One region of the Pseudomonas sp. G3-39 genome, then DNA from elsewhere that is predicted to be linked to it. Evidence: predicted binding sites of a transcription regulator. Region 1 holds the regulator's gene; the other holds the start of a gene.
The links. Region 1 encodes sigma-54, which starts transcription at its own class of promoters, with help from an activator protein. Its sites were predicted from a motif close to ANTGGCATNNANNTTGCTNT; they were not measured.
Positions count from the first base shown of each region.

Region 2: a site for sigma-54 is predicted at 1,207-1,226, ahead of glnK (P-II family nitrogen regulator). Genes of this name have one in related genera too.

Region 1 is NZ_CP186497.1:891,454-899,218, reverse strand. Features, by position in the region: gene ACOYXG_RS03935 (KdsC family phosphatase) at 1-470, shown strand, start outside; gene lptC (LPS export ABC transporter periplasmic protein LptC) at 479-1,051, shown strand; gene lptA (lipopolysaccharide transport periplasmic protein LptA) at 1,038-1,583, shown strand; gene lptB (LPS export ABC transporter ATP-binding protein) at 1,583-2,308, shown strand; gene ACOYXG_RS03915 (RNA polymerase factor sigma-54) at 2,583-4,076, shown strand; gene hpf (ribosome hibernation-promoting factor, HPF/YfiA family) at 4,150-4,458, shown strand; gene ptsN (PTS IIA-like nitrogen regulatory protein PtsN) at 4,471-4,935, shown strand; gene rapZ (RNase adapter RapZ) at 4,938-5,795, shown strand; gene ACOYXG_RS03895 (HPr family phosphocarrier protein) at 5,811-6,086, shown strand; gene ACOYXG_RS03890 (ZIP family metal transporter) at 6,149-7,042, opposite strand; gene ACOYXG_RS03885 (superoxide dismutase) at 7,073-7,684, opposite strand; gene ACOYXG_RS03880 (hypothetical protein) at 7,686-7,765, opposite strand, start outside.
Region 2 is NZ_CP186497.1:5,749,281-5,757,045, reverse strand. Features, by position in the region: gene ACOYXG_RS26070 (accessory factor UbiK family protein) at 754-1,014, opposite strand; gene glnK (P-II family nitrogen regulator) at 1,428-1,766, shown strand; gene ACOYXG_RS26060 (ammonium transporter) at 1,803-3,140, shown strand; gene ACOYXG_RS26055 (secondary thiamine-phosphate synthase enzyme YjbQ) at 3,356-3,781, shown strand; gene sutA (transcriptional regulator SutA) at 3,884-4,210, shown strand; gene ACOYXG_RS26045 (HAD family hydrolase) at 4,400-5,107, opposite strand; gene xerC (tyrosine recombinase XerC) at 5,104-6,003, opposite strand; gene ACOYXG_RS26035 (DUF484 family protein) at 6,006-6,731, opposite strand; gene dapF (diaminopimelate epimerase) at 6,745-7,575, opposite strand; gene lysA (diaminopimelate decarboxylase) at 7,579-7,765, opposite strand, start outside.

The DNA.
Region 1 (7,765 bases):
TCGACGGCGTCCTCACCGACGGGCGCCTGTACTTCCTCGAAGACGGCAGCGAATTCAAGACCTTCAACACCCTCGACGGCCAGGGCATCAAGATGCTGATGAATGCCGGTGTCGAGACCGCCATCATCAGTGGCCGCAAGACCCCGGTGGTTGAACGCCGGGCGAAGAACCTCGGCATCCCGCACCTGTTTCAGGGCCGCGAAGACAAATTGGTGGTTCTGGACGGCCTGCTGGCGCAACTGGGCCTAAGCTATAAACAGGTCGCCTACCTGGGTGACGACCTGCCTGACCTTCCGGTGATCCGCCGCGTAGGCCTGGGCATGGCCGTTGCCAATGCTGCCGACTTCGTGCGCGAACACGCCCATGGCGTCACTCGGGCCCGCGGTGGCGAAGGTGCCGCCCGCGAATTCTGCGAATTGATCCTGCGCGCCCAGGGCCGCCTCGATGCGGCCAACGCCGCGTACCTGTGAGCCAAATCATGTTTAGCAAAAAATTTCGCAACTTCCTGCTGTTCGGCTGCATCGCTGCGATGTTTGCGGCGGTCGGCTACTGGAACATCAGTCCGGAACGTTTCCTCGACATGCCTGTGGCCAAGGTCGAAGACACTGCCATCGACTGGTACGCCACCAATACGCATACCCTGCAATATCTGCCGGACGGCAAAGTGCAGTACGAAATGACGTCGGACAAGGCCGAACACCTGAAAGCGACGGATGTGACTCTGGTTACCAAACCCGACCTCAACATGTATCGCGGCACCGAGTTTCCGTGGCACGTGACCAGCGAGCGAGGCGAAGTGAATCCGGACGGAACGCAGGTAGAATTGATCGACTCGGTACGCATCAAGCGCACCGATGAAAAGAAACGCGACACCCTGATCACCAGCACACGCATGACGGTGTTCCCTCAGCAGCAATATGCGCAGACCGAGCAACCCGTTAGAATCGACGGCGCTGGCGGTGTATCGACTGGCGTGGGAATGAAGGCGTATTTGAAGGAAAGCAGGATACACCTGCAATCGAACGTAAGAGGACAGTATGAGGCTCGTTAAAACCCTCCCTATTTTGCTCAGTCTGGGCGCAGCACTGGGAAGCGTGAGCGCCTGGGCTCTGCCGAACGATCAGCAGCAACCTATCCGCATTCAGGCCGACGACGCCCAGCTGGACGACAAGAACGGCATCGCCACCTATAAAGGTGATGTGATCATCACCCAGGGCTCGATGATCGTTAAGGGCAATACGGTGACCATCACCCGTACTCCGAACGGCGATATCGACGTGGTGACCTCGGTGGGCAACCTTGCCTACTTCGAGCAGTTGCAAACCCAGGGTGACGCCAAGCCTGTTCAGGGCTGGGGCGTGACGATTCAGTACCACGCCGCGCAAAACCGCGTCGTGCTGATCGACAAGGCCAAGGTTGTCGACAAGGACAACAACACCACTCAGGGCGAGAAAATCGTCTATGACACGGTGAAGAAACTGGCCAGTGCCGGTCGCGCTACCGGCAGCAAAGTCACCGAAGCGCGTCCGCGTATCGACATGGTGATCCAGCCGAAGAAGAAAACCGACGAGAAAACCCAGTAATGGCAACTCTGAAAGCTCAACACCTGGCCAAGGCCTATAAAAGCCGCCAGGTTGTGCGCGACGTCAGCCTGTCGATCGACAGCGGCCAGATCGTTGGCCTGCTCGGCCCGAACGGCGCCGGCAAGACCACCTGCTTCTACATGATCGTCGGTCTGGTGCAGGCCGATCAGGGTCGCGTACTGATCGATGATCTGGACGTCAGCCATCAGCCGATGCACGGCCGTGCCAAGGCCGGTATCGGCTATCTGCCGCAAGAAGCGTCGATCTTCCGCAAACTGTCGGTGGCCGATAACATCATGGCCATCCTCGAAACCCGCACGGAACTCGACAAGGCCGGTCGTCGCAAGGAACTGGAAAGCCTGCTGCAGGAATTCCACATCAGCCACATCCGCGACAACCTCGGCATGAGCCTGTCCGGTGGTGAACGCCGCCGGGTGGAAATCGCCCGCGCCCTGGCGACCGCACCGAAATTCATCCTGCTCGACGAACCGTTCGCCGGTGTCGACCCGATCTCGGTCGGCGACATCAAGCAGATCATCCATCACCTCAAGGCCAAGGGCATCGGTGTTCTTATCACCGACCACAACGTGCGTGAGACCCTGGATATCTGCGAAACCGCCTACATCGTCAACGACGGTCAACTGATCGCGGAAGGCGATGCGGCGACCATCCTTGCCAACGATCTGGTGAAGGAAGTGTATCTGGGCCACGAGTTCCGCCTGTAAGCACCAAGGCACTTGGCCAGCCTCCGGGTGCTGTATCGATGAAGCAGGCTTTTATACGCTTTTATTGTTACAGCGCTCTAGGCAGACACGACGCCTCAAAGATGTTCACCGTGCTCCGACGCGATGCGTCAACAAAGTTTTATACGCTTTTATTGTTACAGCGCTCTAGGCAAACACGACAGTTTCAGGCATATAATTTGCTTAAGTTTGGCGCTCCGGCGCCCTGTAGTGGATGGCGCATGCGCGCCGGCGAATAAGGTGTTAAGCCCCTGCCATGAAACCATCGCTAGTCTTGAGAATGGGCCAGCAGCTGACGATGACACCGCAGCTGCAACAGGCCATCCGCCTGCTCCAATTGTCGACCCTGGACCTGCAACAGGAAATCCAGGAGGCCCTGGAATCCAATCCGATGCTCGAACGCCAGGAAGAAGGCGACGACTTCGACAATACCGATCCTTTGGCCGACAACGCCGAACAAAAACCCAACACCGACATTCAGGAACCGTCCTATCAGGAAGCCGCCCCGACGGTGGACAATCTGGAAGATGGCGAATGGAACGAGCGCATTCCTAACGAACTGCCCGTTGATACCGCCTGGGAAGACGTCTACCAGACCAGCGCCAGCAGCCTGCCCAGCAGCGATGACGACGAGTGGGACTTCACCACCCGCACGTCCGCCGGCGAAAGCCTGCAAAGCCATCTGCTGTGGCAATTGAACCTGGCGCCGATGTCCGACACCGACCGCCTGATCGCCGTGACCCTGATCGATTGCATCAACAATCAGGGCTACCTGGACGAAACCCTCGAAGAAATTCTCGACGCCTTTGATCCGGAGCTCGACATCGAGCTGGACGAGATCGAAGCCGTTCTGCACCGCATTCAGCAGTTCGAACCGGCCGGTATCGGGGCGCGCAACCTCGGCGAATGCCTGCTGCTGCAACTGCGTCAGCTCCCGGCCAAGACCCCGTGGCTCAACGAAGCCAAACGTCTGGTCAGCGATTACATCGATCTGCTCGGCAGTCGCGACTACAGTCAGTTGATGCGGCGTATGAAGCTCAAGGAAGACGAGTTGCGTCAGGTCATCGAACTGGTGCAAAGCCTCAATCCGCGTCCGGGCTCGCAGATCGAATCGACCGAAGCCGAGTACGTGGTGCCCGACGTCATTGTGCGCAAGGATAACGAACGCTGGCTGGTCGAGCTGAATCAGGAGTCAGTGCCCCGTCTGCGGGTCAACGCGCAGTACGCCGGTTTCGTCCGTCGCGCCGACACCAGCGCCGACAACACCTTCATGCGCAACCAGTTGCAAGAGGCACGCTGGTTCATCAAGAGCCTGCAAAGCCGCAACGAAACCCTGATGAAGGTGGCCACCCAGATCGTCGAGCATCAGCGCGGCTTCCTGGAGTATGGCGATGAAGCCATGAAGCCGTTGGTCCTGCATGACATCGCCGAGGCGGTCGGCATGCACGAATCGACGATTTCCCGGGTCACCACGCAGAAATTCATGCATACCCCGCGCGGTATTTATGAACTGAAATACTTTTTCTCCAGCCACGTCAGCACCTCCGAAGGCGGTGAATGCTCGTCGACAGCGATCCGCGCGATCATCAAAAAACTGGTTGCGGCGGAAAATCAGAAAAAGCCGTTGAGTGACAGCAAGATCGCTGGTTTACTGGAGGCACAAGGCATTCAGGTGGCTCGCCGCACCGTCGCCAAGTACCGCGAATCCCTCGGGATCGCGCCTTCGAGCGAACGCAAGCGGTTGATGTAAGCCACGTTACAGCGTTCCAGTGGCAGGCTTTTCGGCCTGCCGCTTTATGCACTGGCAACGAAGGAGAAGCTGTATGCAAGTCAACATCAGTGGACACCAACTGGAAGTGACCGAACCTCTGCGCACCTACATCAACGAGAAACTCGAACGATTGGAGCGCCATTTCGACAAGATCACCAACGTGCAAGTCACGATGTGCGTCGAAAAGCTCAAGCAGAAAATCGAAGCCACCTTGCATATACCCGGCAGCGAAGTGGTCGCCAACGCAGAAGATACCGACATGTACGCTGCGATCGACTCACTGACCGACAAGCTGGATCGCCAACTCAAAAAGCATAAGGAAAAGACCCAGAGCCTCCTTCAGGGCGCGACAGGTCGTTAACACTCCCAACCCATGATCCGACTTGAAAGTATCCTGACCCCCGGCCGTTCCCTGGTGAACGTGCCGGGCGGCAGTAAAAAGAAAGCCCTCGAACAGATTGCCAACCTCATCCATAAAGAAGTGCCGGATCTGGCCATGCAGGATGTTTTCGAGAGCCTGGTAGCCCGTGAGAAACTCGGATCCACCGGTTTCGGCAACGGCATCGCCATTCCCCACTGTCGCCTCAAAGGCTGCGAAGCGCCTATCAGCGCGTTGATGCACCTTGATGCCCCCATCGATTTCGATGCCATCGACGGCGCACCGGTCGACCTGCTGTTTGTACTGCTGGTCCCGGAAGCGGCCACCGATGCCCACCTGGAATTACTGCGCCAGATCGCCAGCATGCTCGATCGCAAGGAAGTGCGCGAAAAACTGCGCAGCGCACCGAGCAACGAAGCCTTGTATCAGGTCGTCCTGAGCGAGCAGAACGGTCATTAATCATGCGTTTGATCATCGTCAGCGGCCGCTCCGGCTCGGGTAAAAGTACCGCCCTGAATGTCCTTGAGGACAACGGCTACTACTGCATCGACAACCTGCCGGCCGGTCTGCTGCCGGAACTCGCCGAACGCGCCCTGATTCACACCGAACTGGCCCAGCCGCTGGTGGCCGTGTCGATCGATGCACGCAATCTGCCGAGCCACCTGTCGCGTTTCCCCGAACTGCTTGAAGAAGTCCGTGCCCGGCACATCCAGTGCGATGTGCTGTATCTGGATGCCGACGAAGAAACCCTGCTCAAGCGCTTCTCGGAAACCCGCCGGCGCCATCCATTGAGCACTGCCAACCGCTCGCTGGCCGAAGCGATCGAAGATGAAACCGCCCTGCTCGGCCCGATCGCCGACCTGGCCGACCTCAAGGTCAACACCACCAATCTGAATCTGTACCAGTTGCGTGACACCATCAAACTGCGCCTGCTGAACCAGCCGGAGCCGGGTACGGCGTTTCTGGTCGAGTCGTTCGGCTTCAAGCGCGGCATGCCGGTGGACGCGGATCTGGTGTTCGATGTGCGCTGCCTGCCCAATCCTTACTGGAAACCGGAACTGCGTGCACAATCGGGTCTCGACGCACCGGTCGCCGAGTACCTGGCTGCACAACCGGAGGTTGAGGAGATGTTCCAGGACATCTACGGCTACCTGTACAAATGGCTGCCACGTTTTGCCGCGAGCAACCGCGCCTACGTCACCATTGCCATTGGCTGCACCGGCGGGCATCACCGCTCCGTTTACCTGACCGAACGCCTGGGTCAGGCCCTGCAGAAAACCCTGAAGAACGTCCAGGTTCGCCACCGCGACCTCACTTAAAGGATTCACACCGCGATGCCTGCTCGTGAAATCGAAATCATCAACAAATTGGGTCTGCATGCCCGGGCATCGGCCAAATTCGTCGGCGTGGCCGGCAAGTTTCCGGAGACCACGATAAGAGTCGGTCGCACACCCGAGACAGCAGTAGACGGCAAAAGCATCATGGCGATGATGATGCTCGCGGCCGGCAAGGGCACCAAGATCCATTTGAGCACCGAAGGCGAACAGGCTGAGGAGGCCATGGTTGCTTTGGTGGAGCTGATCAACAACTACTTCGATGAAGGGGGCTGACAGCCCAGCACCGAAGATCGCAGCCTTGGCAACAGCTGCCGCAGGCTGCGATCTTTTGATATTCAACCCAACGCCGTATCCATCACCATCATCAGACAAAACCCGATCAGCAAGCCAAGACTGGCCAGCTTGTCATGACCATTGCGGCGCGATTCCGGAATGACTTCGTGCGTCACCACCAGCAACATCGCCCCCGCCGCCAGCGCCAGCCCCAACGGCAATAACAGCTCCGCAAGACTGACCAGCCACGCACAGAGCAGCGCAAACACCGGTTCGACCAGTCCTGACGCCGCGCCGATCAAGAATGCCTTGACCCGCGACATTCCTGCCCCCGCCAGTACCAGCGCAATCACCAATCCCTCTGGCACATCCTGCAAGGCGATGCCCATCGCCAGACTGTCGGCATCCGGCATGCCGCCGCCAGCGGACACCCCCACCGCCATGCCTTCCGGGATGTTGTGAGCAATGATGGCGAAGACGAACAGCCAGATGCGCGGCGGAATCACCGGGTGCTCGGGGGTACCGACGAGCATTTCCGGTGAGGCGCCGGACAGTTTCAGATCCACCAGATACAAACCGAATGCACCGAGCATGATGCCGAAGCAGATCAACCCGCTGGCGGCCCACGGTGTCAGGCCCAGACTTTCGGCAGCAGCGATACCCGGCACGATCAGCGAAAACGCGGTCGCCGCCAGCATCACGCCGGCGCCGAAACCCAGTAGCGTATCGCTGAGCCTCTGCGGCATACGCCGGATCACCAGCACCGGCACCGCGCCGAGCGCCGTGCCGAGGGCGCAGATCGCGCCGCCCTGCAATGCGCGTGACAATCGCGACTGCAGATCCAGCCATTCCAGCCCGTGCACGACCAGCAGGGTCATGCCCGCCAGCAGCAACAGCGACCCGACCGCGTAACGAAACATGCGCCCACCGCCAATCGCCAGTGTTTCAGTGCCCATAGTCAGCCCTGGATTGTTTTTATAGAAGACTTAAACCAGTGCAGCCTGGTAGCGCGCAGCAACTTCCGGCCAGTTGATCACGTTGTAGAACGCGTTGATGTATTCCGGGCGACGGTTCTGATAACGCAGGTAATAGGCGTGTTCCCAAACATCCAGACCGAGAATCGGCGTGTTGCCGTTCATCAACGGGCTGTCCTGATTGCCGCTACTTTCCACGACCAGTTTTCTCTCCGGGGTCACGCTGAGCCAGGCCCAGCCACTGCCGAAACGGGTCAACGCGGCTTTGGTAAAGGCGTCCTTGAAGCTGTCGAGGCCGCCCAGTTGCGCCTCGATGGCCTTGGCCAGCGCGCCGTCCGGCTTGCCACCGCCGTTGGGCACCATGACTTCCCAGAACAGCGAATGGTTGGCATGCCCGCCACCCTGATTGATCACCGCCGCGCGGAGTTTTTCCGGCAACTGCTGAACACTGGCGACCAGTTTTTCCACCGGCCATTCGGCGTACTCAGTGCCTTCGACGGCGGCATTAAGGTTGTTGATGTAGGTCTGGTGGTGCTTGGTGTAGTGGATCTCCATGGTTTGCGCATCGATGTGCGGTTCCAGGGCATCATAGGCGTAAGGCAAGGCAGGCAAGGTAAAAGCCATTTCAGTGGACTCCATGGTGATGTGAGACTGAGGCGCGGCGTGCATTGCCGGTGTCCGGGTGCAGCAGGCGCTGGGTGCGCG
Region 2 (7,765 bases), 1.3 Mb from region 1:
GAGCTGAATCGGGGAGCCGCTTCCTGCGGGTTTTTGAAGGTTAGTTGGGGAAGGGCGATCAGGCGGGGGCGAACTTTCACTGGATGTTGCGGGAAAGTGGTCAACAAATTTCGAGGCGAAAAAAAACCGCCTTGAGGAGACGGTTTTCATTTTGCAGGCTTCGGTGAGGCCAAGGCCTGCGTATCCTTTGCGGACACACTCACGTGCGATCAGGTTATGCATGTTTGCTCATTGGCGCAAGTATCAGATGGGCTTGAAAGGGGGGCAACGGTCCCGTTGATAGTGCCTCATAACGACTTGATACAAGTTGTTTAAATCGCTTTCTAAGGGCTGTCATAAAGTCCGCAATGACGATGCCCACTCATGGGGTATTCGCGAAGTGTGGCCGGGAGCGCAAAGACTTCATGTTCCTCGACACGGTGTGAGACCCGTGCCGGTACAGTATTTGAGGAACCCACACCCGGCCGCCTTAGCGGACATACTCACGTGTAGTCCCGAAGGTGTTCGTACGCCGGAAAGTGCATCGGAGGTTTGGCCCCACGCAAGGAGGGCCAAAGTATGTCTAAGTTTCTTAAACATATGTGGCGCCTCGTCAGAATCGCGTTATGGGCTTTTCGCCTGTACGAGTTTCTGCGAGACCGTTGGAATAATTCGTTGTAGAGGATTGATCTGACGGAAACCGCTCCTGCCTAGGCAGGAGCGGTTTAATTTCTTTCGCAAACTTCAAGGCACTTTGGCTCAGGGTCTGCAGACTTACTCGGCCGGCGGCGTCAGCTTGGCTTCCATCTCGGCGACTTTGGCCTCAAGGCTTTCGAGGCGAGCACGAGTGCGGGCCAGTACGACCATCTGACTATCAAACTCTTCACGGCTCACCAAATCGAGTTTGCTGAACGCACTCTGCAGCAGCATCTTGAACTGGCTTTCGATTTCGGCTTTCGGCAGCGGGGTGTCGCCGCTGAACAGGCGGGAGGCGGTGCCGCTCAGGGCGTCGAGGAAGTCTTTGGGCGCGAGCATGGAATGTGTCCTGTAAACAGTGGCGGGCAGTGTATCACGCAGTGTCTATAGTCATTGACGCAGGCACGGATGCACGCTTTTCGCGCAAGCAGACGGACGGCAACGCACCGTTGTTGTGCGTAACCGTCGGGGCTTTTTTGCGCGGGCGCCTGTGGCAGCGGCCAAGGGCTTGAAATCAGAGGAATTTGGCGAGATGGCAAGCTTTCTGCTTAGTCGGTAGTGACCCATGCACTGATGCAGTCGCTGTGACGAATGCAGTGCGGCAGGCGGGACGGGGAGTTTCGCCGGCAGCGGTTAGCTGGCGTCAGTCGGGCAGGTAAGGCCGACGATGCGTTACAAAGCCAGGCACTGCGCTTAGACTTGAGTCGGGTTTGTTTTCCTGGGGCAAGTCCACCAATTCGGGAGAGAGTTTCATGAAGCTAGTCACTGCCATCATCAAGCCGTTCAAGTTGGACGACGTGCGCGAGTCGCTGTCCGAAATCGGCGTGCAGGGCATTACCGTTACTGAAGTCAAAGGCTTCGGCCGGCAGAAGGGTCACACCGAGCTGTATCGCGGCGCGGAGTATGTGGTCGATTTTCTGCCCAAGGTGAAAATCGACGTGGCCATCGACGACAAGGATCTGGATCGGGTTATCGAGGCGATAACCAAAGCGGCCAACACCGGCAAGATCGGTGACGGCAAGATCTTCGTGGTCAATCTGGAACAGGCGATCCGCATCCGTACCGGCGAAACCGATACCGACGCGATTTAAGCCGCCACAAACCCCAACGCCCCAGGAGAAAACAATATGACTCTGCGTAAATTCGCAGGGCTAGGAGCCCTGTTGTCCATCGTAATGCCCGGCCTTGCAATGGCGGCAGACGAAGTGGCGGCCCCGGTCCTCAATTCCGGCGACACTGCCTGGATGCTCACCTCGACAGCCCTCGTGCTGTTCATGACCATCCCGGGCCTGGCGCTGTTTTACGGCGGCATGGTTCGCTCGAAAAACATTCTTTCCGTGATGATGCAGTGCTTCGCCATTACCGGTCTGATCAGCATCCTGTGGGTCATTTATGGCTACAGCATTGCGTTCGACACCACCGGCATGGAGCAGGGCGTCGTCAACTTCAACTCGTTCTTCGGCGGCATGGGCAAGGCGTTCCTCGCCGGTGTCACGCCTTCGAGCCTGACCGGCCCTGCGGCGCTGTTCCCCGAGGCGGTGTTCATCACCTTCCAGATGACCTTCGCGATCATCACCCCGGCGCTGATTGTCGGTGCGTTCGCCGAGCGGATGAAATTCTCCGCGATGCTGATTTTCATGGGCATCTGGTTCACCCTCGTCTATGCACCGATCGCGCACATGGTCTGGTCCGGTAACGGCGGCCTGATGTGGGACTGGGGCGTACTCGACTTCGCGGGCGGCACAGTGGTGCACATCAACGCCGGTGTGGCCGGTCTGATTGCCTGCCTGGTATTGGGCAAGCGCAAAGGTTTCCCGACCACCCCGATGGCACCGCACAACCTCGGTTACACCCTGATGGGTGCAGCGATGTTGTGGGTTGGCTGGTTCGGCTTCAACGCCGGTTCCGCCGCAGCCGCCAACGGCACCGCCGGCATGGCGATGCTGGTCACTCAGATTGCAACAGCAGCAGCGGCTCTGGGCTGGATGTTCGCGGAGTGGATCACTCACGGCAAGCCAAGCGCACTGGGCATCGCCTCGGGTGTGGTTGCCGGTCTGGTGGCAATCACTCCGGCGGCCGGCACTGTGGGCCCGATGGGTGCACTGGTGATCGGTCTGGCGGCAGGTGTGGTGTGCTTCTTCTGCGCCACCACGCTGAAACGCAAACTCGGCTATGACGACTCTCTGGACGCGTTCGGCGTACACGGTATCGGCGGTATCCTCGGTGCGATCCTCACCGGTGTGTTCGCTGCACCGTCGCTGGGTGGCTTCGGCACCGTCACCGACATCGCCGCTCAAGTGTGGATTCAGTGCAAAGGTGTCGGCTTCACGGTGATCTACACCGCGATCGTCACCTTCATCATCCTCAAGGTCCTGGACGCCGTGATGGGTCTGCGTGTGACCGAGGAAGAAGAGTCGGTGGGTCTCGATCTGGCACAACACAACGAACGCGGCTACAACCTGTAAGTTCGCGCATTAAAAAACTTGCCCGGTTCGCCGGGCATTTTTTTGTCTGGAATTTGTCATTGAAAGGAAGGCTGAAAGGATTTTTCGTACGGCTTTGGTCGTGTTTACGGCGGGCATTTTTCTGCGGCCAATCGCTTACATCATTGCAGGAATATTAGGGCCTTTGTTTTTTCCCAGAGCGCGCTAGAATGCGCCCCGAACGTGCGGAGAACTGTATGTGGCAACAGACTCTGATAACCCTGCGGGCACGGCCCCGGGGCTTTCATCTGGTAACGGACGAGTTACTCGCCGGCCTGCCTGAACTCAAGGCGTGCCGGGTCGGTCTGTTGCATTTGTGGCTGCAGCACACCTCGGCGTCGTTGACCATCAACGAGAACGCCGATCCGGCGGTCCGTCGCGACTTCGAACGATTTTTCAATCGTCTGATCCCACAAGGAACAGACGGCTATGAGCATAACGACGAAGGCCTGGACGACCTCCCGGCGCACTTCAAGGCCAGCGTACTTGGCTGTCAGATCAGTCTGCCGGTTTCGGCAGGGCGACTGGCACTGGGCACCTGGCAAGGTGTTTATCTGGGCGAGCACCGTGATCATGGCGGTGCCCGTAAAGTCCTCGCCACCCTGCACGGTGAAGGGGCGTAAACCGTTGGTCACCCGCGGTTACCGATTTTTTTCCGGCGACTTTCGACAGTCGCCAAAGCTGGTCTATAACTAATCTGCTTTTCGCAAGTCATGAGGTAGAACATGAGCGACGATGATCTGGAAAACGACGACCTCGAAGTAGGCGACGAAGACGAGGCCGAGGACGGTCTGGAAGCAGCAGCGGAAGACGTTGCTGAAGACGATGGCGGTGACGATACGCCGGCCCCGGCTGCCAAAGGCAAAGCCAAGGCTGCGGTGTCGGTCGACGAGTTGCCGAGCATCGAAGCCAAGAACAAGGAGCGCGACGCCCTGGCCAAGGCCATGGAAGAATTCCTTGCGCGCGGCGGCAAGGTGCAGGAAGTGGAGGCCAACGTGGTCGCCGATCCGCCCAAGAAGCCGGACAACAAGTACGGCAGCCGCCCTATCTGAGGCGTGCTACCTGCTTGCTGAAAAAGCCCGCCGTCGCTGCGGGCTTTTTCATGCCTGAAACAAAGAGGTCATGGATACACGCAACCCCCTGTGGGAGCGGGCTTGCTCGCGAAGGCGGTGTGTCATTCAAATTGTATGTCGACTGACACGGCCTCTTCGCGAGCAAGCCCGCTCCCACAGGGGGTTACGTCAGGTGGAGAGGGCATTCCAGCGTGCGAGCACGGCTGGCAAATCGGTCAGGCTGCGGATTTCAGCATCCGGCAGTCGCTCGGCTTCCCAGACCTTGCCCGTCGGGTTGAACCAGACGGCACGCATGCCCGCTTGTTGCGCCCCGGCAATGTCATCGCCCGGATGATCGCCGATATGTACGGCGGTTTCGGCTGTGGCGCCACCACGCTGCAACGCCTCGTGAAACAGCCGCACATCCGGCTTGGCGATACCGATATCTTCGGCGCACAAGGCAAACTTGAAGTAATCCGCCAGGCCCAGCCGACGCACGTCGGCGTTGCCGTTGGTGACCACGCCGAGTGCGTAATGGTTGGCGAGGATTTCCAAAGTCGGTTCGACCTCCGGGAACACCTCGATCTGATGCCGCGCATGCAGGAACACTTCAAAGCTTTTGTCGGCCAGATCCGCAGCTTCGCCGTGGGCGTACCCGGCTTCTTCCAGCGCGTGGAACAGCACGCGCCTGCGCAACGCACTGATGCGGTGCTTGAGGCCCGGTTCGCTGGCCAGTACCCGCTCACGAATCCCCCACAAATGCTCCACCGGCACTGCGCCCAGGTTCGGTGCGTGTTCGCTCAGCCATTCGCGCAATACCGCTTCGGCACTGACGATCACCGGGGCGGTGTCCCACAGGGTGTCGTCAAGGTCGAAGGTGATCAACTGGATGCTCATGAATCGTCGCCTTTGCTGCGTTTGGCCCGTGGATGGGCGCTGTCGTAGACCGCCGCCAGGTGCTGGAAGTCCAGGTGGGTGTAGATCTGCGTGGTCTTGATGTCCGAGTGGCCGAGCAATTCCTGCACCGCGCGCAGGTCCTGTGAGGATTCCAGCAAGTGGCTGGCAAAGGAATGCCGCAGCATGTGCGGGTGCAGGTTCTGCCCCAGTTCGCGCTCGCCGGCCAGTTTCACCCGCACCTGAATCGCCCGTGGGCCGAGGCGGCGGCCTTGCTGGCTGACGAACACGGCGTCGTCGGCCGGGTTGGTCATGGCCCGCAGCGGCAGCCATTGCTCCAGTGCTCCGCGGGCCTTTTTGCCGACCGGCAGCAGGCGGGTCTTACTGCCCTTGCCGAGCACCTGAACCATGCCGGCGGCCAGATCCAGCTGATCGAGATTGAGCCCGGTCAGCTCGGACAGGCGCAGGCCCGAGGAATAGAACAATTCGAGAATCGCCTGATCGCGACGGGCCAGAAAGTCGTCCTCGACCGCGCCTTCAAGCAGTTGCAATGCGCGGTCGGTGTCGAGGGTTTTCGGCAGGCGCCGTTCGCCTTTCGGCGGCGCCAGACCGGTCGCCGGGTCGTGGTCGCACAGACCTTCGCGATTCAGATAGTGATAGAGCCCGCGCACCGCTGAAAGCAATCGGGCGAGACTGCGTGACGACTGACCCTGCGCATGCAGGCGGGCGATCAGGCTGCGCAGACGCTGAATATCCAGCGCCGCCCAACTGCCGATGTTCTGCTTGATGCACCAGCCGAGGACTTTATCGAGGTCGCGGCGATAGGCCGACAGGGTGTGCGGCGACACCTGTCGCTCACTGCGCAGGTGTTCGCAGTAAGCGTCCAGTTGTCGTTCCATGCTCAGCGTACCGAGCGCAGGGGGCTGTTGACCCGTGGCAGCACGCGGCCCATGACTTCGGCGATGTAGCTGAGGAACAGCGTGCCGACCGAGCTCTTGTAGTGCTGCGGATCACGGCTGGCGATCGCCAGAATGCCGTGGATGCCTTGATGGCTGACCGCGACTACCGCGGTGGAGCCGATCTGCTTGCGCTGTTCTTCGCCGAACAGGAAGTCCAGCTCATGTTCTCGCAGAGTGCCGCTGACGCTCTTGCCTTCGGTGAGCAGACCGCCGATCGCGGTTTGCGCGTCGGCATGAGTCACCCAGCGGCCAACCGGTGCCGGGTTGTCGCCGAGCAGGATCAGGCTGACAAAGGGCACCTGAAAGTCCTGGCGCAGGCTGTCTTCGACGCTGATCACCACGTCTTCCAGACTGGCCGCGTCCATCAGCGACAGGATCAGGCGGCGGGTCTTGTCGAACAGCCGGTCATTGTCGCGGGCGACGTCCATCAACTGCGAGAGACGATGACGCATCTCGATGTTGCGGTCGCGCAGGATGCTCATCTGCCGCTCGACCAGCGAAACGGTGTCACCGCGCTGGTGGGGAATGCGCATGGCGGGCAGCAGTTCTTCGTGCTCGACGAAGAAGTCCGGATGAGCCTCCAGGTATGCGGCAACCGCTGCCGCCTCCAGGCTCTCGGACGCGGATTCGTCGGACTGTCGGGCGGGTACCTGAGGCTTATCGGTCATGGCTTCTGCTCACTCAAAGACGCACTTGTCCTTCGTATACACGCACTGCCGGGCCGGTCATCAACACCGGGTGGCCAGGGCCTGCCCATTCAATGGACAGACGCCCGCCGGGCAGGTCGATCAACAGCGGCGAATCCATCCACCCCTGGCTGATGGCCGCAACTGCAGCGGCACAAGCGCCGGTGCCGCAGGCCTGGGTTTCCCCGGCCCCGCGTTCCCAGACGCGCAACTGCGCGCGGTTGCGGTCGATGACCTGGATGAAACCGACGTTGACCCGCGCCGGGAAGCGCGGATGGTGTTCGATTTTCGGCCCCAGTTCATGCACCGGTGCATTGTTGATGTCCTGTACGCGCAGCACCGCATGGGGGTTGCCCATTGACACAGCGGCCAGTTCGACCGTGGTGCCGTCGACTTCCAGCTGATAGCTGCTGGCCTGCGCCGGTGCGTCGAACGGAATATCCGCCGGCACCAGACGCGGCGCGCCCATGTTCACCCCGATCTGGCCGTCGTTACGCACGTCCAGCTCGATGATGCCGCCCTTGGTCTCGACGCGAATCTGCCGCTTGGCCGTCAGACGTTTGTCGAGCACGAAGCGCGCGAAGCAGCGCGCACCGTTGCCACACTGTTCCACTTCCGAGCCATCGGAGTTGAAGATCCGGTAACGGAAATCCACGTCCGGGTTGCTCGGTGCTTCGACGATCAGCAACTGGTCGAAACCGATACCGGTGTGCCGGTCGCCCCATTGCTTGGCGTGCTTGGGCTGAATATGCGCGTGCTGGCTGACCAGGTCGAGAACCATGAAGTCATTGCCCAGGCCGTGCATTTTGGTAAAACGCAGCAGCATGGGTTACTCCGGCAGCAGGCTTTCGCCGGCAAACAGCTCGGCCACGGTTTCGCGGCGGCGCACTTCAAAAACCTGATCACCGTCTACCAACACTTCAGCGGCACGGCCACGGGTGTTGTAGTTGGAACTCATCACGAAGCCGTAGGCACCGGCCGAATGCACGGCCAGCAGGTCGCCTTCTTCCAGCGCG